4 regions of the Streptomyces sp. NBC_00659 genome follow, and region 4 is predicted to be linked to each of the others. Evidence: riboswitches for the same ligand, from Rfam matches in the RefSeq annotation. Region 4 holds a riboswitch; each other region holds the start of a gene.
The links. Region 4 has a riboswitch for cyclic di-AMP ahead of OG410_RS20350 (M23 family metallopeptidase). Riboswitches for the same ligand answer to the same signal wherever they lie in the genome.
Positions count from the first base shown of each region.

Region 1: linked by a shared signal. The riboswitch ahead of OG410_RS30570 (M23 family metallopeptidase) and the one ahead of OG410_RS20350 (M23 family metallopeptidase) in region 4 are both predicted to bind cyclic di-AMP.
Region 2: linked by a shared signal. The riboswitch ahead of OG410_RS42510 (NlpC/P60 family protein) and the one ahead of OG410_RS20350 (M23 family metallopeptidase) in region 4 are both predicted to bind cyclic di-AMP.
Region 3: linked by a shared signal. The riboswitch ahead of OG410_RS24410 (transglycosylase SLT domain-containing protein) and the one ahead of OG410_RS20350 (M23 family metallopeptidase) in region 4 are both predicted to bind cyclic di-AMP.

Region 1 is NZ_CP109031.1:6,991,409-6,996,044, reverse strand. Features, by position in the region: gene OG410_RS30580 (HPr family phosphocarrier protein) at 1-259, shown strand, start outside; gene OG410_RS30575 (GntR family transcriptional regulator) at 486-1,178, opposite strand; gene OG410_RS30570 (M23 family metallopeptidase) at 1,375-2,142, opposite strand; cyclic di-AMP (ydaO/yuaA leader) riboswitch at 2,155-2,314, opposite strand; gene OG410_RS30565 (M16 family metallopeptidase) at 2,530-3,918, opposite strand; gene OG410_RS30560 (M16 family metallopeptidase) at 3,915-4,636, opposite strand, start outside.
Region 2 is NZ_CP109031.1:842,872-847,507, reverse strand. Features, by position in the region: gene OG410_RS03495 (dienelactone hydrolase family protein) at 1-685, shown strand, start outside; gene OG410_RS03490 (hypothetical protein) at 829-1,197, opposite strand; cyclic di-AMP (ydaO/yuaA leader) riboswitch at 1,561-1,732, shown strand; gene OG410_RS42510 (NlpC/P60 family protein) at 1,740-3,482, shown strand; gene OG410_RS03480 (hypothetical protein) at 3,577-3,894, opposite strand; gene OG410_RS03475 (PadR family transcriptional regulator) at 4,073-4,603, shown strand.
Region 3 is NZ_CP109031.1:5,588,631-5,593,266, reverse strand. Features, by position in the region: partial or broken gene OG410_RS24415 (CocE/NonD family hydrolase) at 1-1,397, shown strand, start outside; cyclic di-AMP (ydaO/yuaA leader) riboswitch at 2,037-2,197, shown strand; gene OG410_RS24410 (transglycosylase SLT domain-containing protein) at 2,202-2,963, shown strand; gene OG410_RS24405 (HAD family hydrolase) at 3,178-3,987, opposite strand; gene fahA (fumarylacetoacetase) at 4,608-4,636, shown strand, end outside.
Region 4 is NZ_CP109031.1:4,705,292-4,709,927, reverse strand. Features, by position in the region: gene OG410_RS20365 (dihydrofolate reductase family protein) at 1-409, shown strand, start outside; tRNA gene OG410_RS20360 (tRNA-Met) at 515-588, shown strand; gene OG410_RS20355 (PP2C family protein-serine/threonine phosphatase) at 914-2,050, shown strand; cyclic di-AMP (ydaO/yuaA leader) riboswitch at 2,357-2,513, shown strand; gene OG410_RS20350 (M23 family metallopeptidase) at 2,525-3,559, shown strand; gene OG410_RS20345 (aldo/keto reductase) at 3,692-4,636, shown strand.

The DNA of each region.
Region 1 (4,636 bases), 2.3 Mb from region 4:
CGGCTGGACCGAGGGCCTCCACGCCCGCCCCGCCTCCATCTTCGTCCGGGCCGCCACGGCCTCCGGCATCCCCGTGACGATCGCCAAGGTCGACGGGGACCCCGTCAACGCGGCCTCCATGCTCGCGGTCCTCGGCCTGGGTGCCCAGGGCGGCGAGGAGATCGTCCTCACGTCGGACTCCGAGGGCGCGGATGCCGCTCTCGACCGCCTGGCGAAGCTGGTCGCCGAGGGACTCGACGAGCTCCCCGAGACCGTCTGAGCCGCCCACGAGGCACCCGGACACACACGGCCGAGCCGCGCCCCCCTTCGCCGGGTGGCGCGGCTCGGCCGTTTTTCCGTACCCTCGCTCGGAATTCCCCACATGCCACGTACGACCTCGCGCCATGACCACGGGAATGGCGTGCGCCGAAATTCCGGACACACGCATAAAAGGGCATCAGAAATGAGCCCCTGCCGAATATCCCTCTTTGTATACGGCGCCCGTGTTAATGACGCGGGCCCGTCATGTTTACGGGATGTTGCGAACTTCTCACACGGTCCGGCCGGTCGCCGCCGGGAAATCGGAGCCGGTGCGCGGCCGTGGCGCGCTCGGTGTGCAGGGCCGTGATCGCGCGGGCCCGCTCACTGTCCCCGCGGGCGACCGCGTCCACGATGCCGCCGTGTTCCGCCCAGGACTCCGCGGGGTCGGCCGGCGCCTCCACCGAGTACATCCAGGCGATCTTGTGACGCAGCTGGGCGAGCGTCGAGGTGAGCGCGGGGCTGCCGGACGCCTGCGCGAGCGTCTCGTGGAACCAGCCGCCCAAAGAGCGCAGATCCTCGCTGTGGCCTCGCCTGGAGCGCTCCTGCCCCAGCCTGACCAGACCCCGCAGCACCTTCAGGTGGGCCTCCGTGCGCCGCTGCGCGGCCCTCGCGGCACCCAGCGGTTCCAGCAGCATGCGCATCTCCAGGAGGTCCGCGGCCTCCAGCTCGGAAGGCTCCGCGACACACGCGCCCGCGTGCCGGCGGGTGACCACGAACCCCTCGGCCTCCAGCGTGCGCAGGGCCTCGCGCACGGGGACGCGCGAGACGCCGTATCGGCGTGCGAGCAGTTCCTCGGTGAGACGGCCGCCGCGCTCGTAGACACCCGCGACGATGTCGTCACGGATCGCCGTGCACACCGAGTGCGCCGGAATACGCATGACCGACCTCCGCTTTAATCCCCGTGAAACGCCGTCGATTGACGCTTGTTCAGTGACTCTATTGCAGGAAGCCTGAATTTCCGATGGCAGGCCTGAATCCATGGATATTTTTTGGACAGACGGCATCCGGAAACGACGATGCCCCGGCTCGGTGAGCCGGGGCATCGAAAGCGGTGAAGAAGCCGCGAAGCGGTCGTCAGACGTTGACGCCGTGCGAGCGCAGGTACGCGACCGGGTCCATGTCCGATCCGTACTCGGCGGTCGTACGGGCCTCGAAGTGAAGGTGCGGACCGGTGGTGTTGCCGGTGTCCCCCGACAGAGCGATCTGCTGCCCCGGAGTGACCGTCTGCCCCACGGACACACCGATGGACGAGAGGTGGCCGTACATGGTGTACGTGCCGTCGTGCATCTTGATCACGACTTGATTGCCGTAGGCGCCGCCCCAGCCGGCCGTGACGACCGTGCCGGAGCCGACGGCGTGGACCGAGGTGCCGGACGCGGCGTGGAAGTCGACGCCGGTGTGGCTGCCGGAGGACCAGAGGCTGCTGCTGGCCTGGTAGCCGGTGGAGACGTACGAACCGGCGATCGGCATGACGAACGTGTTCAGGCGCTTGCGCTCGGCCTCGCGGGCGGCGCGCTCCTTGGTCTCGCGCAGCTTCTGTGCCTGCTCCGCGGCCTGCTTGCGCGCGGTCTGCTCGGCCTGCTTGCGCGCGGCGGCCTCGTCGGCGGCGCGCAGCTGCGCGAAGGCCTGGGCGTCGATCTGGTCGGCGACCGTGTCGTTGAGGGTGACGGTCTGGGTCAGTCCGGTCTGCTCGACGGAGGCTTCCGCGGCGAACGCGGGGGCGGCCAGGGTTCCGATGACACCGGTGGTGGTGAGCGCCGCGACCCCGACGGCGGTCGTGGTGGTCGTGCTGTGCACGCGGCTCGTACGACGGTGCTTGCCGGTGCCACAGGTGAACGCCATGTAGGGGCTGATCCTTTCCTTCCCTCTCGCCTACCGGGTTAGCTGACGGGTTCGGAGCAGGAAGGTCTCCTACGGGCCCCCTCCGGAGAGGGCGTCCGATTCACCCCAGGGACTACGTGTGGGTCCCCGGCTCCCCTGACTCGCGTCATGGGGGACTCGGCGATGACTGTCCGGTGCCGCGGGCGCGGCGCACTGCGTGACGAACAGCCGCACTGACGCTAAGCGGGGCAACTTTCGAACAACAAACGGATCACGATTTTTGTAACGCATCCCACAGGGCAGAAGGGTGACCGTCATACGAATACGGACATCTTGGGAGCGGCTTCCGGAAAAAGGAGGGCCCTGACGGCTCTTCAGCCGTCAGGGCCCTCCCGCGTCGCTCGGGCTCTACTCGGCGGCCACCACGGTGACTTCACCGATTCCGAGGGCCCTGACCGGCTCCGCGATCTGCGCCGCGTCGCCCACCAGGACGGTCACCAGACGGTCCGTCGGGAAGGCGCTTACGGCCGCCGCGGTGGCCTCCACGGTGCCGGTGGCGGCCAGTTGCCGGTAGAGCGTCGCCTGATAGTCGTCCGGCAGGTGCTGCTCGACCTGGTCCGCGAGCGTGCTCGCGACCGCCGCGGCCGTCTCGAACTTGAGGGGCGCGACGCCCACCAGGTTCTGCACGGCGACGTCGCGCTCCGCGTCGGTCAGGCCCTCGGCCGCGAGGGTCCGCAGCACCGTCCACAGGTCGTCGAGCGCAGGACCGGTGTTGGGGGTGTCGATCGAGCCGCTGATGGCGAGCATCGCGGCGCCCGTGCCGTCCGGCGCGGAGCGCAGGACCTGTCCGAACGCCCGCACGCCGTAGGTGTAGCCCTTCTCCTCGCGCAGGACGCGGTCCAGGCGCGAGGTGAGGGTGCCGCCGAGGCAGTAGGTGCCGAGGACCTGCGCGGGCCACACGCGGTCGTGCCGGTCGGCGCCGACCCGGCCGATGAGCAGCTGCGTCTGGACGGCGCCGGGGCGGTCGACGATGACCACACGGCCGGTGTCGTCGGCGCTCACCGGCGGCACGGGGCGCGGCTGGGCGGCCGAGCCGGTCCAGGAACCGAGCGTGTCGGCGAGCAGTTCGTCGAGATCGACACCGGTCAGGTCACCGACGACGACGGCGGTGGCCGTGACGGGGCGCACGTGCCTCTCGTAGAACGCGCGAACGGCCGACGAGTCGATGTTCTGGACGGTCTCCTCGGTGCCCTGCCGCGGGCGCGCCATGCGCGCGCTCGCCGGGAACAGCTCCTTGGAGAGCTCCTTGGCGGCACGGCGGGCGGGATTGGCCGTCTCGTGCGGGATCTCGTCCAGCCGGTTGGTCACCAGCCGCTCGACCTCGCTGTCCGCGAACGCGGGGGCCCGCAGCGCGTCGGCGAGCAGGCCGAGGGCCTTGGCCAGGCGCGAGACGGGCACTTCGAGGGACAGGCGCACACCGGGGTGGTCGGCGTGCGCGTCGAGCGTGGCGCCGCAGCGCTCCAGTTCGGCGGCGAAGTCCTCGGCCGAGTGCTTGTCGGTGCCCTCGGAGAAGGCGCGCGCCATGATCGTGGCGATGCCGTCCAGGCCCGTCGGCTCGGCGTCCAGCGGCGCGTCGAGGTTCACCTCGACGGCCACGACCTGCTGGCCGGGGCGATGGCAGCGCAGCACGGTCAGACCGTTGTCCAGGGTGCCCCGCTCGGGGGCGGGGAACGCCCACGGCTTCGGCTGGCCGGCCTGGGGCTGCGGGTGGAAGTCCATGGTGGCGAGCTCGGTCACTTCGCCGCCTCCTCGTCGGTCTCGTCGGCGGAGTCAGCCGCGTCGGCTGCTTCGGCGGTGGTCGGCTCGTAGACGAGCACCGCGCGGTTGTCGGGGCGCAGGCGAGCCTTGGCGGCCTCCCGGACCTCATCCGCCGTGACGTCGAGAACGCGCTGCACGGCGGTCAGGGCGAGCTGCGGGTCGCCGAACAGGACGGCGTACCGGCACAGTTCGTCGGCGCGGCCCGCCACGGTGCCGAGCCGGTCGAGCCATTCGCGCTCCAACTGGGCCTGGGCGCGCTCCATCTCACCGGCCGTGGGGCCCTCCTCGGCGAACCGGGCGAGCTCCTCGTCGACGGCGGCCTCGATGACCGGGACCTCGACGTCGCCGGACGTCTTCACGTCCAGCCATCCCAGGGAGGGTGCTCCGGAGAGCCGCAGCAGGCCGAACCCGGCCGCGACGGCTGTGCGGTCACGGCGTACGAGCCGGTTGTAGAGCCGGGAGGACTCGCCGCCGCCGAGGACGGTGAGCGCCAGGTCGGCCGCGTCGCACGCGCGCGTGCCGTCCTCCGGGAGCCGGTAGGCGGCCATCAGGGCGCGCGCGGGTACGTCCTCCTCGACGACCTCGCGCACCTGCTCGCCGATGATGTCGGGAAGCGATCCGTCCCGCGGAGCAGGCTTGCCGTCGTGCCCGGGGATGGAGCCGAAGTACTTCTCGACCCAGGCGAGCGTCTGCTCCG
Region 2 (4,636 bases), 3.9 Mb from region 4:
CGTGGCGCTGCGGCCGAGTCATGTCGTCCGTCCGGACGCGGGTCCCGCGCGTGCCGCCGTACTGATCCTTCACGGTGGAACCGTCGACAGCAAGGACCCGTTGCGGCCGTGGAATGCGGCACGCGCCCGGATGCGGCCGTTCGTGCGCTCCGTGACGCGGGCCCTGCCGGACGGGAACGCGTTCGTCGGGCAGGTGCGCTACCGCTACCGGGGGTGGAACGGCGTGGACGCCGACCCCGTCGCCGACGTTCTGCGGGCACTGGACGAACTCGCCGCTCTGGTGGGGGAGGTGCCCGTCGTGCTCGTGGGCCATTCGATGGGCGGGCGCGCCGCCCTGCGGGCCGCGGCCGCGCCCCAGGTCCGGGCCGTGGTGGCGCTGGCGCCCTGGTGCCCGGAGGGTGAGCCGGTGGCCCACCTCCGGGGCAAACGCGTCATCGTGCTGCACGGCGACCGGGACCGGGTCACCGACCCCGCGGAGTCGTTCGCCCTCGTCCGCCGGGCCGCGGAGGCGGGATCCTCCGCGAGCGCCGTGCGGGTCGAGGGCGGTGACCACGCCATGCTCCGGCGCGCGGGGACCTGGCACAGGGCCACGGGTGCGACGGTCGCCGATCTGGTGACCCGGATCGGCGCTGGGCTCGACCCGTTCCCCGCCGAACGGCCGGGCTGCGAACCCGGCGTCCTTTAACAGCCCGTCGGGACGAGCTGCTCCATCGGCCGCCCGGGACCTGCCGGCCGATGGAGCAGACGGTCACCGGTCGGCGTTCGACGGTCGTCGGCCGCCAGGTGTGTCCGGCCGGTCCTCGGCCTCCGGTCGCGTTCGGCCGGCCGTCAGGGGCCGCGTGTGTCGAGCCGGTCGTCGGGATCCGGGGTGGGGGCGAAGGGGCGTCGGGCGCCGGACGACGGCCGTGCGGTGGACGCGGGAAGCGGGGCGCCCGTCGACGGATCCCAGCTGAGGATCCACTCGAAGTCGCGTTGCAGCCGACGGGCCTCGCTTCGCACGAGCGTCGGTATGTCGCCGCGTTCGGAGATCAGTTGGGCATAGATCGGCGCATCGTGCACGTGGGGATCCTCGACTCGCTCTCGTGGTCTGACGTGCCTCGAAGGTACGGCCGGCACGTTGCCGCAGTGGTCATCCGGCCAGCTCGGCCAGAACTGGTCAAGGTGTGACCAGTGGGTGCCGTCGATGTCGAACGACATGCCAGGGAACGTCAGTTCTGTGCACGCTTTCGACACATCCGGGGCGGCTGGGCGGGTGACCGGCGGACCTGGACGGGCCGGCCCCGTGCGGGTCGGCCGGCAATCGAGGTGGAGCGGGGCGGTCCGGCCGAGCGGGGGTCCGGGGCGGGGCCGGGACGGTCATCGGGCCCCGACTGCCCAACGTCCTTGCTCAGCGGCCTTTTCGAGCACGGCCCGTGTCCTCACCGTCGCGCTGCGAGGTGATGCGATGAAGGTCACGAAAATGTATCGGACATCTGGGACGTGGATCTTCACATCGGGTGCACAACATGGCTAAGTTGGCGACCGGGCCGCCCGACTCCCTCCGGCGGAGCTCGCCGGGCGGCGCGGCCTCCGCCGAATCCTGCCTGTCCTCGTGGCAGCTGGAGCCGGGGACCCACCGAACTTGGGGTGAATCGGCCAACTGCCTTACGGGGCAGGGGTCGTAGGGCATACCTTCCGGAATCGTCCGCCCGAACCCGACAGCTAACCCGGTAGGCGGACGACGGAAGGAGCACCACTCCATGGCGCCGGAACGCACCCCGCCCAGCGGCGAAGAAGTCGCCCGACGGCTCTCGTCCCTCTACGACCAGGCGGAACTCGCCACCGGTAAATTCAACGGGACCCGCGCCTCGGCGAACTCCACCCGCAGGCCGATTCGACGGGGCGCCGGTCAGGGGGGCGGGGGTTCCGATCCCGCCCAGGACGATCTGATGCGGCAGCTGTACGACGGGGCACGCTCCCGGTACGGACCCTCGGCTCCGGCCACCCTTCCGGCCGACAGGCAGTCGGAGCGTGGCGGCGAGAGCGCCCGTCCGAGGGAGGGTGCGAAGGGCCCCAAGGGGTCCGCGGGGGAGCTTCCGACGGTGTATCAGCTGGAGCAGATCGTCCGGCCTGTCGCCGAGTTGACGGCGGCACCGATGCGCGAGCTGACCGCCGGTCCGGCTTCGGAGCCGGCCGCGCGCCCCGTCCTGGAGCTGACCGCGGGTCCGGCGGCCGGTTCCGCCCCGGCACCGGGAGCCGAGGCCGCGGGCCGTGCGGCGCTTCCCGCGGGGTCCGCTCCGGAGGCCGCCTCACAGAAGCCGTCGCTGCACGTCAAGAAGCAGACCGCCCGGCGCAAGCTCGCCGCCGCACAGGAGCTGATGGCACGGCACGCGGCACGGCAGAGCATGCCCGTCGCGCAGGCCCCGGCGATCGAGTACAGGCCGGTGGAGGAACCCCGGCTCCCGTCCTTTGCGTCGGTGGGTCAGACGGGTTCGTTCCCGTCGGTGGGTCAGACGGGCTCCTTCCCGTCGGTGGGTCAGACGGGCTCCTTCCCGTCGGTGGGTCAGACGGGCTCCTTCCCGACGGTCGGCCAGACCGGCACGTTCCCCTCGGTCGGTCAGGCACCCGTGTTCCAGCCGGCGCCCCAGCCCGCCCCGTACGAGCCCACGCCCCAGCCCGCGGCACCTCGGCAGGCGCCCATGCCCACGGTCTTCGACACGGGCTCCATGCCCGGGGCGTACGAGGCGGCGCCCCCGGCCGGCGAGTACAAGTCGGTCCTCCTGCCCCTCGGGTACGAGCCGCCGCCCCCGCCCTCCGAGTACAAGTCGGTGCTCCTGCCCCTCGCGTACGAGACGGCGGCCCGTCCCAGCGCGTACCAGCCGGCTCCGATGCCCCCGGTGAGTGAGCCGGTGCCTCAGCCTCCGGTGTACGAGCCGGCGCCGGCTCCCGCCGCGTATCAGCCGGCCCCCGTGCCCCCGGCGAACCAGCCGGCGCCCCCGCCGGCCGACGACGCCTGGCGGCAGGCGTTGTGGACGGCCGGCAATCAGCAGGCCTGGCCCGCCGCTCCCGGAGCCGTCGACACGAACCCCGGGTTCAGTATCGACAGTCTCGTCGCGCCCGCCGCCCCGCCGGTCGTCGGGCCCGACAGCAGGGCCGCGGAGGCGGTCGCCTTCGCCCGCGCTCAGGTCGGCAGACCCTGCGTGTGGGGAGCGTCCGGACCCGGTTCGTACGACCCCTCCGGGCTCACACAGGCGTCCTGGAAGAGCGCCGGGGTCATGCTTCCCCGTGCGACACAGGACCAGGCACAGGTCGGCCCGGCGGTCGCCCTCGGCGCCATGCAGCCGGGTGACCTGGTCTTCTTCCACGCCAACGTGAGTCACGTCGGCCTCTACGTGGGTGACGGCATGATGGTCCACGCCCCGAGTCCCGGAGCGCGGATCACCGAGGAGTCGGTCGAATACGCCGGACAGGCGGCCATCCACAGCGTCGTACGCCCGGTCTGAGATCCGGCCCGGCTCAGGGGCGTACCGCCGTCCGGGGTGTACCGGCCGCTCGTGGAGTGCCGTCGTCCGCGAGGGCGGGCGCGGCGGCGCGCCGTCAGAACTCGCTGTCGATCCCCGTGACGGCGGCAGGCCCCAGCGGGGCGTCGTCGGGGGACAGGCCGCTGTCCAGGAGTGCGCCGGAGACGAGCCGCACGGCTTCGGCCTCGGCGCTTCTCCGGTCCGCCGCCTCGACCTCGAGCCGGACGGAGAACCTGTGGTCCTCGTCGACGGTCAGCAGGCTCAGTTCCTCGCTCTCGCCCAGGTCCGTGTTCTGCGGGTCCTGGGGGCGAAGCCTGCGCTCCACGTCGGCGCGGGAGGCGTCCGACAGGCCGTGGACGAATGTCCCGGGAACGGTGATGACGTAGGTGGTCACAGGAGCTCCTAGTGCGGCCGGCGCGGGGGCCTGAAGTGCGGTCGGTTGCGTGATCGCCCGTATACCCCGCATTGTGCCGGGCACCCGGATCTTCTTCGCGTCGGGCGGAGCCGGCGGTGCGGTGGGCGTGCCCGGCGGTGCCTGCCGCCCGGTGATCGTGTGGCGATACGGTCGCCCCATGGCTGACGCTCGGTTGACCACCGCCTCGTATCTCGTCCTCGGCATCATCGAGAAGCTGGGCGAGGCCAGCGCGTACGACGTGAAAGGGGAGGCGGCGCGGACGGTCGCGCCCTTCTGGTCGGTGCCGCACGCGCAGGTGTACGCGCAGTGCGACCGTCTCCTCGACGCCGGGATGCTCTCCCAGGTGCGGCAGGAGAGCGGCCGCAACCGCAGGGTGCTGACGCTGACGGACCAGGGCAGGGCTGCCCTGAGGGGCTGGCTCGACGACCCCGCGTTCGTCCCGGTGGAGGCTCGTGAGCGCGGCATCCTCAAGCTGTGGTTCGGTGGCGAGCCCGCCGTGCTCGGTCCCGTACAGCTCGGTGAGCACCGTCGGACCCTGGGCGAGTACGAGGAACTCGCCGGGACCGTCGGGGAATTGCTGACGCGCGGGCAGCGGGACGCGCTGGAGTTCGGAATCCGGTACGAGCGGATGATGATCGACTTCTGGCAATGGGTGCAGCGCCGGGACGAGGACACGACAGACCGTTGACCCCGGCGGTGGACGGCCCTACCGTCTCGATAG
Region 3 (4,636 bases), 880 kb from region 4:
CTGGAGGCGATCGGCCCCGCCGCGCCCACCTGGCCGGCGCACCGGACCAGGGACACGTACTGGCGCCACGACAGCCTCCGCAAGGAGTACGGGCCGTCCGCGCCGCGGTCCTCGCGGTCGGCGGCCGGCACGACCCGCATCGCGACACGGTGCTGCGCCTGGTGCGGAACCTGCCGCCGGATCGCGTACACGGCCTCATCGGCCCCTGGTCCCGCCAGTACCCGGACCGGGGCCTGCCGCCGGGACCGGCGATCGGCTTCCTCCAGGAGACGCTGCGCTGGTGGGACCACTGGCTCAGGGACAAGGAGACGGACGCGCTCTCCGTCCCCCTTCTGCGCTCGTACGTGATGGACGCGCACCCTCCGGCGACGGTGTACGCGCGGATCCCCGGCCGCTGAGTGGGTGACCCGGCCTGGCCCTCACCCTCGGTGACCCCGGTCGCGTACGCGCTCCAGGGCGCCCCGCTTCCGGTCCGCTCCCCGCAGCACACGGGGGTCGAAGCGGGCCGGCTGTTCCCTTCCGGCGACGACGCCGACCTGCCGCCGGACCAGCGGGAGGAGGACGCCCGCTCGGCGTGCTTCGAGTTCGAGGTGCCGGAGGAGACCTGGGTACCGGGCCGCCCCCGGGTCAATCTGCGGCTGACGTCCGCGTCACCCAGGGGCCAGGTGATCGCCCGGCTGCGCGACGTGGCCCCGGACGGAGCGTCCACGCTCGTCACCCGGGGCACCCTGAACCTCTCGGCACGCCGGGGCCCCGACCGGGCGGTCCCCTGGGAACCGGGCACCACGGAGAACGTGGTGTTCGACCTGAACGCCATCGGCTACGCGTTCCCGGCGGGCCACCGGATCCGGCTGGGCGTCTCCTCCGCGTACTGGCCCTGGATCTGGCCCCAGCCGGGCTCGGAAGCGGGTTTCACCCTGGAGCCGATCGGCAGCGTCCTGGAACTCCCGGTACGGGCAACGGAGTCGGACCCCTCGGTCGCCTTCGAGGAACCGGAGCAGTTCGCGCCCCTCGGCGTGACCGTCTCGGCGACCCTGGACGAGCCCCGCCCCCGGCGTCTGGTCCTGCGCGACGTGGCCGCGGAGACCTGGCGCCTCTAGGTGGACCCGGGGCGCGGCGGCACCCGCGTGTACCCCGACGGCCTCGAATGCACGGAGGAGGCCCGGGAGACGTACACGATCGACACCTCGGACCCGCTGTCCGCCCGCGCCCACTCGGCCTGGTCGATCCGGCTGCACCGCCCGGACCTGCCGTGGGACGCCCGCGTCGAGACGGTCTCCGCCATCACCTGCGACGCACAGGACTTCGTCACGACCGACGAACTCGTCCGCAAGGATGGCGACGAGGTCGTCTTCCACCGGACCTGGGAGAAGCGCATCCCGCGCACAGCCGGCTGACTGGGCCCGCCGGCACGGGAGTTCACCCCCTCGGACCGCTACGCATCCACACGTGCCCCGGGCCCGGGCCGACGTGACGCGCCCACGGCGCGGGCCCCGGCACATCGCCGCGCGCCGGACGGCGGCAGGACACTCTCGCGCCGAACACCGGTGACGCGAGGCGCACTTCACCGCCCGCCGGCCCGGGTCCAGACCGCGTCTGGGCGACTTCGGCTTACCTCTGGGCGGCTTCGGCTCGCGTGCGGGCCGCGCTCCCGCCGCCGGGCGGCCGCGTTCCCCGCGATGTGTCCCGCGCCACAATTCCCGCCGCACCAGGGGCCACTCGGCACCCAGCGAAGGGCTCGGCGGCGGCTCCCACCGCAAGCGCAATGCCCGAATTACCCCTCATGCCGCCTTGATGCTCTTTGGTCTCGTGAGTTGAGTCACCGGCGAACCGGACTTCCGCGACACACCCTTCCCGGACCAACCCGTTCACCAAAGGCAAGTTGAGGATCCAATTCCGGCGCAATCGGACTTTTTACCCGCGCATTAACCAGGAGAAAGCGATCTTCACGGTCAAATCTCATCTTGTTTCGGACATGTGCTCTCGCATACGTTCTGGTCGACCCCGGGCGGATCGCCGAATCCTGCCGCCGCCCGGCAACCCATCGACCCACGCACGGCAGGAGCGGGGGAACCACAGGTAAGCCGCCGATCCGGGCACACCGGACCGGCTTGGGGTGAAGCCGCGCCCACAGCGCGGCCGGGCATCTCCCGCCCGAACCCGACAGCTCACCTCGCAGGCGTCGGAGAGGACATTTCGTCATGCCCGTACGTGCCAAGCACCGCCGCAAGAAGACCAACGTCATCACCCGGGGCATGATCGCCGCCGGAACGGGCGGCATCGCCCTCGCACTCCCGCTCGTGAGCGCCACCGGCGCCAGCGCCGCCACCCCGGCGCAGGCCCCGCAGGCCGCCCACACCGCGGTGGTCCCCAACGTGCAGCTCGTCACCTACAAGGTGGTCGCCGGCGACACGCTCTCCAAGGTGGCGCAGAAGTACCCCAAGAGCGGCGGCTGGAAGAAGCTGTACGCGGCGAACCGCGCGGTCATCGGTGACAACCCCGCCCACCTCCGTCCGGGCCTGAAGCTGACCGTGGGCACGAAGACGCTGAAGTCGACGACCGTCCGCACCACGGCGAAGGCGACCGCCGCCGTCGCCAAGTCCAAGGCGACCACCGTCACCCAGGCCGCCGCCAAGACGTACTCCAACAACCTCGACGGCTGGATCAAGGAATCCCTGGACGTCATGGCCAAGGCCGGCATCCCGGGCAGCTACGACGGCATCCACCGCAACGTGATGCGCGAGTCCTCCGGCAACCCCAACGCCATCAACAACTGGGACTCCAACGCCGCCGCGGGCATCCCCTCCAAGGGCCTGCTCCAGGTGATCGACCCCACGTTCCAGGCGTACCACGTGGCCGGCACGTCGTGGAACATCTACGACCCGGTCGCCAACATCACCGCGGCCTGCAACTACGCGGCCGACAAGTACGGCTCGATGGACAACGTCAACGGCGCCTACTGATCGCACCCCGCACCCCGTCTTCCTCCGCACCCGCCGACGGCGCCTTCCCGGCCCGTCGGCGGGTGCGTTGCGGTCCCGTCGGCCGGTGTGCGTCCGTGGGCGCGGCGGCGGGTGCGCTCCGAACGGCTCGGCGGGTGTGCGTTCGCGGGTGCGCCGGGCAGGCGTGTCCGCGGGTGTGCGTTTGCGGGTGCGCCGGGCGGGGGCGCCGACGCCGCTAGAAGCCGAAGAGGCGCTCCAGCACGACAGCGATCCCGTCGTCCTCGTTCGACAGGGTGATTTCGTCGGCCACCGCCTTCAGTTCCGGATGGGCGTTGGCCATCGCCACACCTCGGGCCGCCCAGTCGAACATCGGGATGTCATTGGGCATGTCACCGAAGGCGAGCGTCGCGTCCGGGGTGAGCCCGAGGTGCGCCGCGGCGAGAGCCAGGCCCGTCGCCTTGGTCACCCCGCATGGCTGGAGTTCGACGGTGCCGGGTCCGGACATGGTGACCGTCGCCAGCGAACCGACCACTCCCCGTGCCGCCGACGCCAACTCGTCATCGGACAAGGAGGGGTGACGGAGCAACACCTTGCTGATCGGCTCCGCCCAGAGGTCGTCCCGGCGCGGCACCCGCACCGCCGGCAGAGTCGGATGCGGCATGACATAGCCCGGCTCGATGAGCGTCAGCCCGTCCACGCCGTCCTGGTCGACCGCCGCGTACAGCAGCCCGACCTCCGCCTCGATCTTGCCGAGCGCCGTCTCCGCCAGTTCCCTGTCCAGGGTCACCGACCACAGCATGCGGTCCGCGCCGGCGTCGTACAGCTGCGCCCCCTGCCCGCACACCGCCAGTCCCTCGCCGCCGAGTTCGTCGAGAAGCGGTCGCACGCGCGGTGCGGGTCGGCCCGTGACCACGAGATGCCGGGCACCTGCCCGGATCACCTTCGCCAACGCGGCACGTGACCGGTCGGAGAGTGTGTCGTCGCCGCGCAGCAGCGTTCCGTCCAGGTCAGTGGCGATGAGTGAATATGCAGTCGGAGCGGCCATGATCCGAAGAATACGGATCGAACGACTCATCGGCCCGGCCTGAACCGGACGACGTCCGGTATCCCGTCAGCATCGCCGTTCACCGCACGGTGGTAAGCGCGTTGCGACCGCTTCGGATCACCCACGCTCCACTTCCGTCCACACCGACTTTCCCGCACACGACCGACCACAACTCCCCAACACCCCCTGGGCAAAGGCCAACTCACCGACAGGCCGCCTCGGCCGCCGTGCCGCACCACGCCGGCCATCGGGACCGGGCATCGACAAGTCTGTTGACGGGCACGCCCGTTGGGCCGGGCAGAGACGAACTCCTCCCGCCTCGGGAAGTGCGCCACGAAACCGTACGAGACAGCCGCGGACAGCCGCAGGCAGCCTCGGGCAGCCGTGAGCAGGTCCATGAAACGCGGCCACGGAACCGAGAAGCGGCACCCGTCACCCGGCTTCGGCGCACCCGCCGCCCAGCGACCTACGGCTCCACGCGGGACCAATACGGACATTGCAAACCCTTTAGGCCCTGCCGCAGCGGGGACACTCCCCCGTAACGTGTGCCCGACCACATGAAACGCGTGGAACGCATGGATCACATGGCGAGTACGAATCCGAAAGCGAGGCACCAACCGATGCCCCCCTTCGATGTCCCCGAGGGCGA
Region 4 (4,636 bases):
GGAGCTGTGCCCGCCCTCGAAGACCGCCTTCAGCGTGGGCGCCGTCGTGGTCGCGGCCGACGGGACCGAGCTGGCCCGGGGTCACTCCCGCGAGGGCGGCGATCCCGTCGTGCACGCCGAGGAGGCCGCCCTCGCCAAGATCGACCCGGCCGATCCCCGGCTGGCCGCCGCCACCGTCTACAGCAGCCTGGAACCGTGCGCCCACCGCGCCTCCCGGCCCGCGCCGTGCGCCCGGCTCATCCTGGACGCCGGTGTGCGACGGGTCGTCACCGCCTGGCGCGAGCCCGACACGTTCGTCAGGGACGCCGACGGGAACGGGCTCCTCGCCGCCGCGGGCGCCGAGGTCGCCGTCCTTCCCGAGTACGCGGACCGCGCCAAGGCCCCCAACCGGCATCTGGTGGCGGGGTAGAAGCCGGGGAGCAGCAGGGGAGAAGCCGGGTGCCCGCGCCGCTGGAGGGGCACGTTCAACGCGTGTGCTTCGGGTCCCGCGGATGGCGTACACTGGTTTCAACGACGCGGGGTGGAGCAGCTCGGTAGCTCGCTGGGCTCATAACCCAGAGGTCGCAGGTTCAAATCCTGTCCCCGCTACTGAAGGCCAAGGGCCGGAACTCGGATTCACGAGTTCCGGCCCTTGGTGTTTGCCCCCGCCGGTTCCGCCGACTGCTCCGGGCTCTTTTCCGGCTTCTTCCGCTTCCTTTCGGCCGCTTTCGCCTTCTTCCGGCCGTGGTTCTTCGTGCCGCTCCCGGTTCGCGCGGTTCTTCGTGCCGGTCCCGGTTCGCTCCGGCAGGCGGTGTCCTCCCCCGGTCGGGCCACACCGGTCGCCCGCCGCCCCCGTACCGGGTCTTCTGGACGGGTGGCGGGGCAGCCAGGAGGCGAGCGGCGGACCGGACGGCCCCGTGACCGGGCCGACCGGCTGTCCCGCGGTGTCCGTGGGTCCGGGAGCCTTTTGCCGCCCGGTCCGGCGGCGGTGGCGGAGCCGCGCGGGATCGTGTACGCACGCGCCTTCGTCCGGGCCCTGCCCGTGCTGTTCGTCGCCGCCGGGGTCGTCTACGACTACCTCACCCCGTCGGAATTCACCGCGACCCCCCTGTTCGCGGCCGCGCCCCTGGTCGCCGCACCCCTCTATTCGCCGCGCGGAACCGTTCTCGCCGGCGCCCTCGCCGTCGGCGCCGTGATCATCACCCACCTCGTCCTCGGCATCGTCCTTCAGGTCGACGCGGTCACCGAGGTGGTCACCGTGGCGATGGCCGCGGTCCTCGCCGTCCTCATCAACACGGTCGTCCGGCGCGGCGACGAACGGCTCGCCTCCGTCCGGGAGATCGCCGAGTTCGCGCAGCGTGCCGTGCTGCCCGAGCCCGAGGCGCGGATCGCCGGACTGGAGGTCGCGGCCCGGTACGAGGCGGCGCAGGAGGACGCGTTCATCGGCGGGGACCTGTACGCCGTGCAGGACTCCCCGCACGGCGTACGGCTGGTCGTCGGGGACGTACGGGGGAAGGGGATGACCGCGGTGGCCACGGTCGCGACGGTGGTCGGGGCGTTCCGGGAGGCGGCCGAGCAGGAGGCGACCCTGGAGGGCGTCGCGGAGCGGCTGGAGCGGGCGCTGACGCGCGCGGGCACCCGGCGCGACAGCGTCGACGCGGCCGAGGGGTTCACGACCGCGGTCCTCGCCGAGATCCCGCACGGCGAGGACGTCGTACGCGTCGTCAACCGCGGTCACCCGCCGCCCCTGCTGCTGCATCCCGACGGCACGCTTCTCACCCTTACCGCCGAGTCCTTCGCGCTGCCCCTCGGGATGAGTGAACTGGGAAGCCTGCCCGCCCCGACGGTGCGGGAGGGATTTCCGCGCGGGACGACGCTGCTGCTGCACACCGACGGACTGTCCGAGGCCCGTGACGCGCGCGGGGAGTTCTTCGATCCGGCCGTCTGGCTGGCCGGACGGGTCTTTCCCTGCCCCGACGCGCTGCTGGCCGCCCTCTTCGAGGCGGCCCGCCTGCACACGGGCGGCGCGTTGACGGACGACATGGCACTGCTCGCCGTCCGGCGCCCGTGACGGGTGTGCTCGCCGAGGGAGCCGCGCGTTGTCCGGGAGGTGTTTCACCCCCTGGGCGACGGCTTTTTCCGGGCTCGGTCACGAGCGGTGACCGGACCGTGTCCCTCCGCCTAGCACCTGACTTACTGTCAGAAAAACCCGTGTCGACACCATGAGGTCAACTCGCCCGTTTTTCATCGCTCATGACCCCAAAGTCCTGGCCAAGAGCCGTTAATGATCAGTCGGAACAGCTTGGAATTCGGTGCCTGGGTCTATTAACGTTCGATAACGCAGCGCGGTCGTCACAACCGTCACAAGAGGCGGCTCCGTGCGCACGCGCCGAATCCCGTAAGGGAACCGGGGAACCAACTCGTGGGGTGAATCGGGCGTATTCCGCCGTGGAAACACGGTGGCCGTACGCGCGTAGGAGACCTTCCTGCTCCGAACCCGTCAGCTAACCCGGTAGGCGGCAAGGAAGGAAAGGAGTGCGCCCACGTGGCGTCCAACCGGCCCGCTCAGCCAACCTCGTTCGCGCCGAACGAAACACACACCTTCGGCTACGGCAAGGACGAGGGACCCTGGGAGGAGTGGAATCCCACCGCGGATTCCGTCGCTCCCGTCCGCGGCCGGCACCGCACGGGCAAGCAGCGCGGCGGAGGACTCGCCCGCAGCTCCACGGTTCTCGGCGTCGGCGTCATAGCCGCCGTCGGTGCGGGTGGTATCGCCAGCGCCGCTCCGGGCAAGCCGCCCGTCTCGATCTCGCTGCCCGACCTGTCGTCGGTCACCGATTCGGCGAAGGCCCTGATCTCGGACGGCGGATCCAGCACTCCCAAGGGCTCCGCGACCCCGCTCACCAGCGCCGGTCTGACCACCGTCGACGAGGCCCAGGGCACCACCGACGCCGGTGAGGCGCTGCGCGACCGCATCATGCAGCAGGCCCAGGCGCAGCAGAACCAGGCCGACACCGCCACGCAGCAGGCCGCCCAGACGGCCGCCGCGAAGAAGGCCGTCGACCTCGCCGCCAAGCAGCAGAACGAAGCCGAGGCCAAGGCCGACGCCGCGAAGGAGAAGGCGGAGGAGGCGGCCAAGGCGAAGGCCGAGCAGGAGCGCCTCGCCGAACTCGCCAAGAGCTACACGCTGCCGACGTCCTCCTACACCTTGACCTCGACCTTCGGCGAGGCCGGTGCCCTGTGGTCCTCCGGCTACCACACCGGACTCGACTTCGCGGCACCCACCGGCACGCTCATCAAGGCGGTCCACAGCGGCACCATCACGGAGGCCGGCTGGGCCGGCTCGTACGGCTACCGCACGATCCTCACCCTCGACGACGGTACGGAGCTCTGGTTCTGCCACCAGTCGTCCATCAGTGCCAGCGTGGGCCAGAAGGTCGCCACCGGTGATGTCATCGGACGCGTGGGCGCGACGGGCAATGTCACCGGGGCGCACCTGCACCTCGAAGTGCACCCCGGCGGCGCCGCCACCGGCATCGACCCGATGGCGTGGCTCCAGAGCAAGGGCCTCAACCCCTGATTTCCGATCTCCGGCAGCCCTGACGTCAACCCCCCCGACGTCAGGGCTGTCGGTCGTCCGGGCGCGGGCGACGGCCCGCCGGCCCAGGTGATTGCGGAATACATCCATCCGGGACGGGTGTTGAACCCGTACATGACTTCTCTTCGCAAGCTCGGTTCGTCCGACCTCGAGGTCTTCCCGCTCTCCCTCGGGGGCAACGTCTTCGGCTGGACGGCCGACGAGACCCGGTCCTTCGCCGTGCTCGACGCCTACGCGGCCGCCGGAGGCAACTTCCTCGACACGGCCGACTCGTACTCCGCCTGGATCGAGGGCAACGAGGGCGGCGAGTCCGAGACCATCATCGGCAAGTGGCTGAGGACCCGCGGCAACCGCGAGGACATCGTGGTCGCCACCAAGGTCAGCCAGCACCCCGCGTACCCGGGTCTGTCCGGCGCCAACATCAAGGCCGCGGCCGACGCGTCGCTGCGCCGCCTGGGCACCGACCACATCGACCTCTACTACACGCACTTCGACAAGCCGGACGTGCCGGTCGAAGAGATCATCGGCGCCCTCGACGAGCTGGTGACGGCCGGCAAGGTGCGGCACATCGCCGCCTCCAACATCTCTCCGGAGCGGCTGCGGGAGTCCCTGGAGTTCTCCGACCGCGAGGGCCTCGCGCGGTATGTCGCGCTCCAGCCGCACTACAACCTCGTCTCGCGCGACACCTACGAGGGCTCCCTGCTGGAGGTCGCCTCCCGGGCCGGTCTGGCCGCCGTCCCGTACTTCGCGCTCGCCTCCGGTTTCCTCACCGGCAAGTACCGCCCCGGTACGACGGTCGACTCGGCCCGGGCCGCGGGCGCGGCCAAGCACCTCGACACGGAACGCGGGCCGCTGGTCCTCGCCGCCCTCGACGAGATCGCCGCGGCCCACGGCGTCGCCGTCCCGACGGTCGCCCTCGCCTGGCTGGCCGCACAGCCGACGGTCGCCGCGCCCATCGCCTCCGCCCGCACCGTGGAGCAGCTCCCGGCCCTGCTGGGGGTCGCGGACCTGGTGCTGACGGACGAGGAACTCACGCGCTTGACGCAGGCGTCGGCGTAA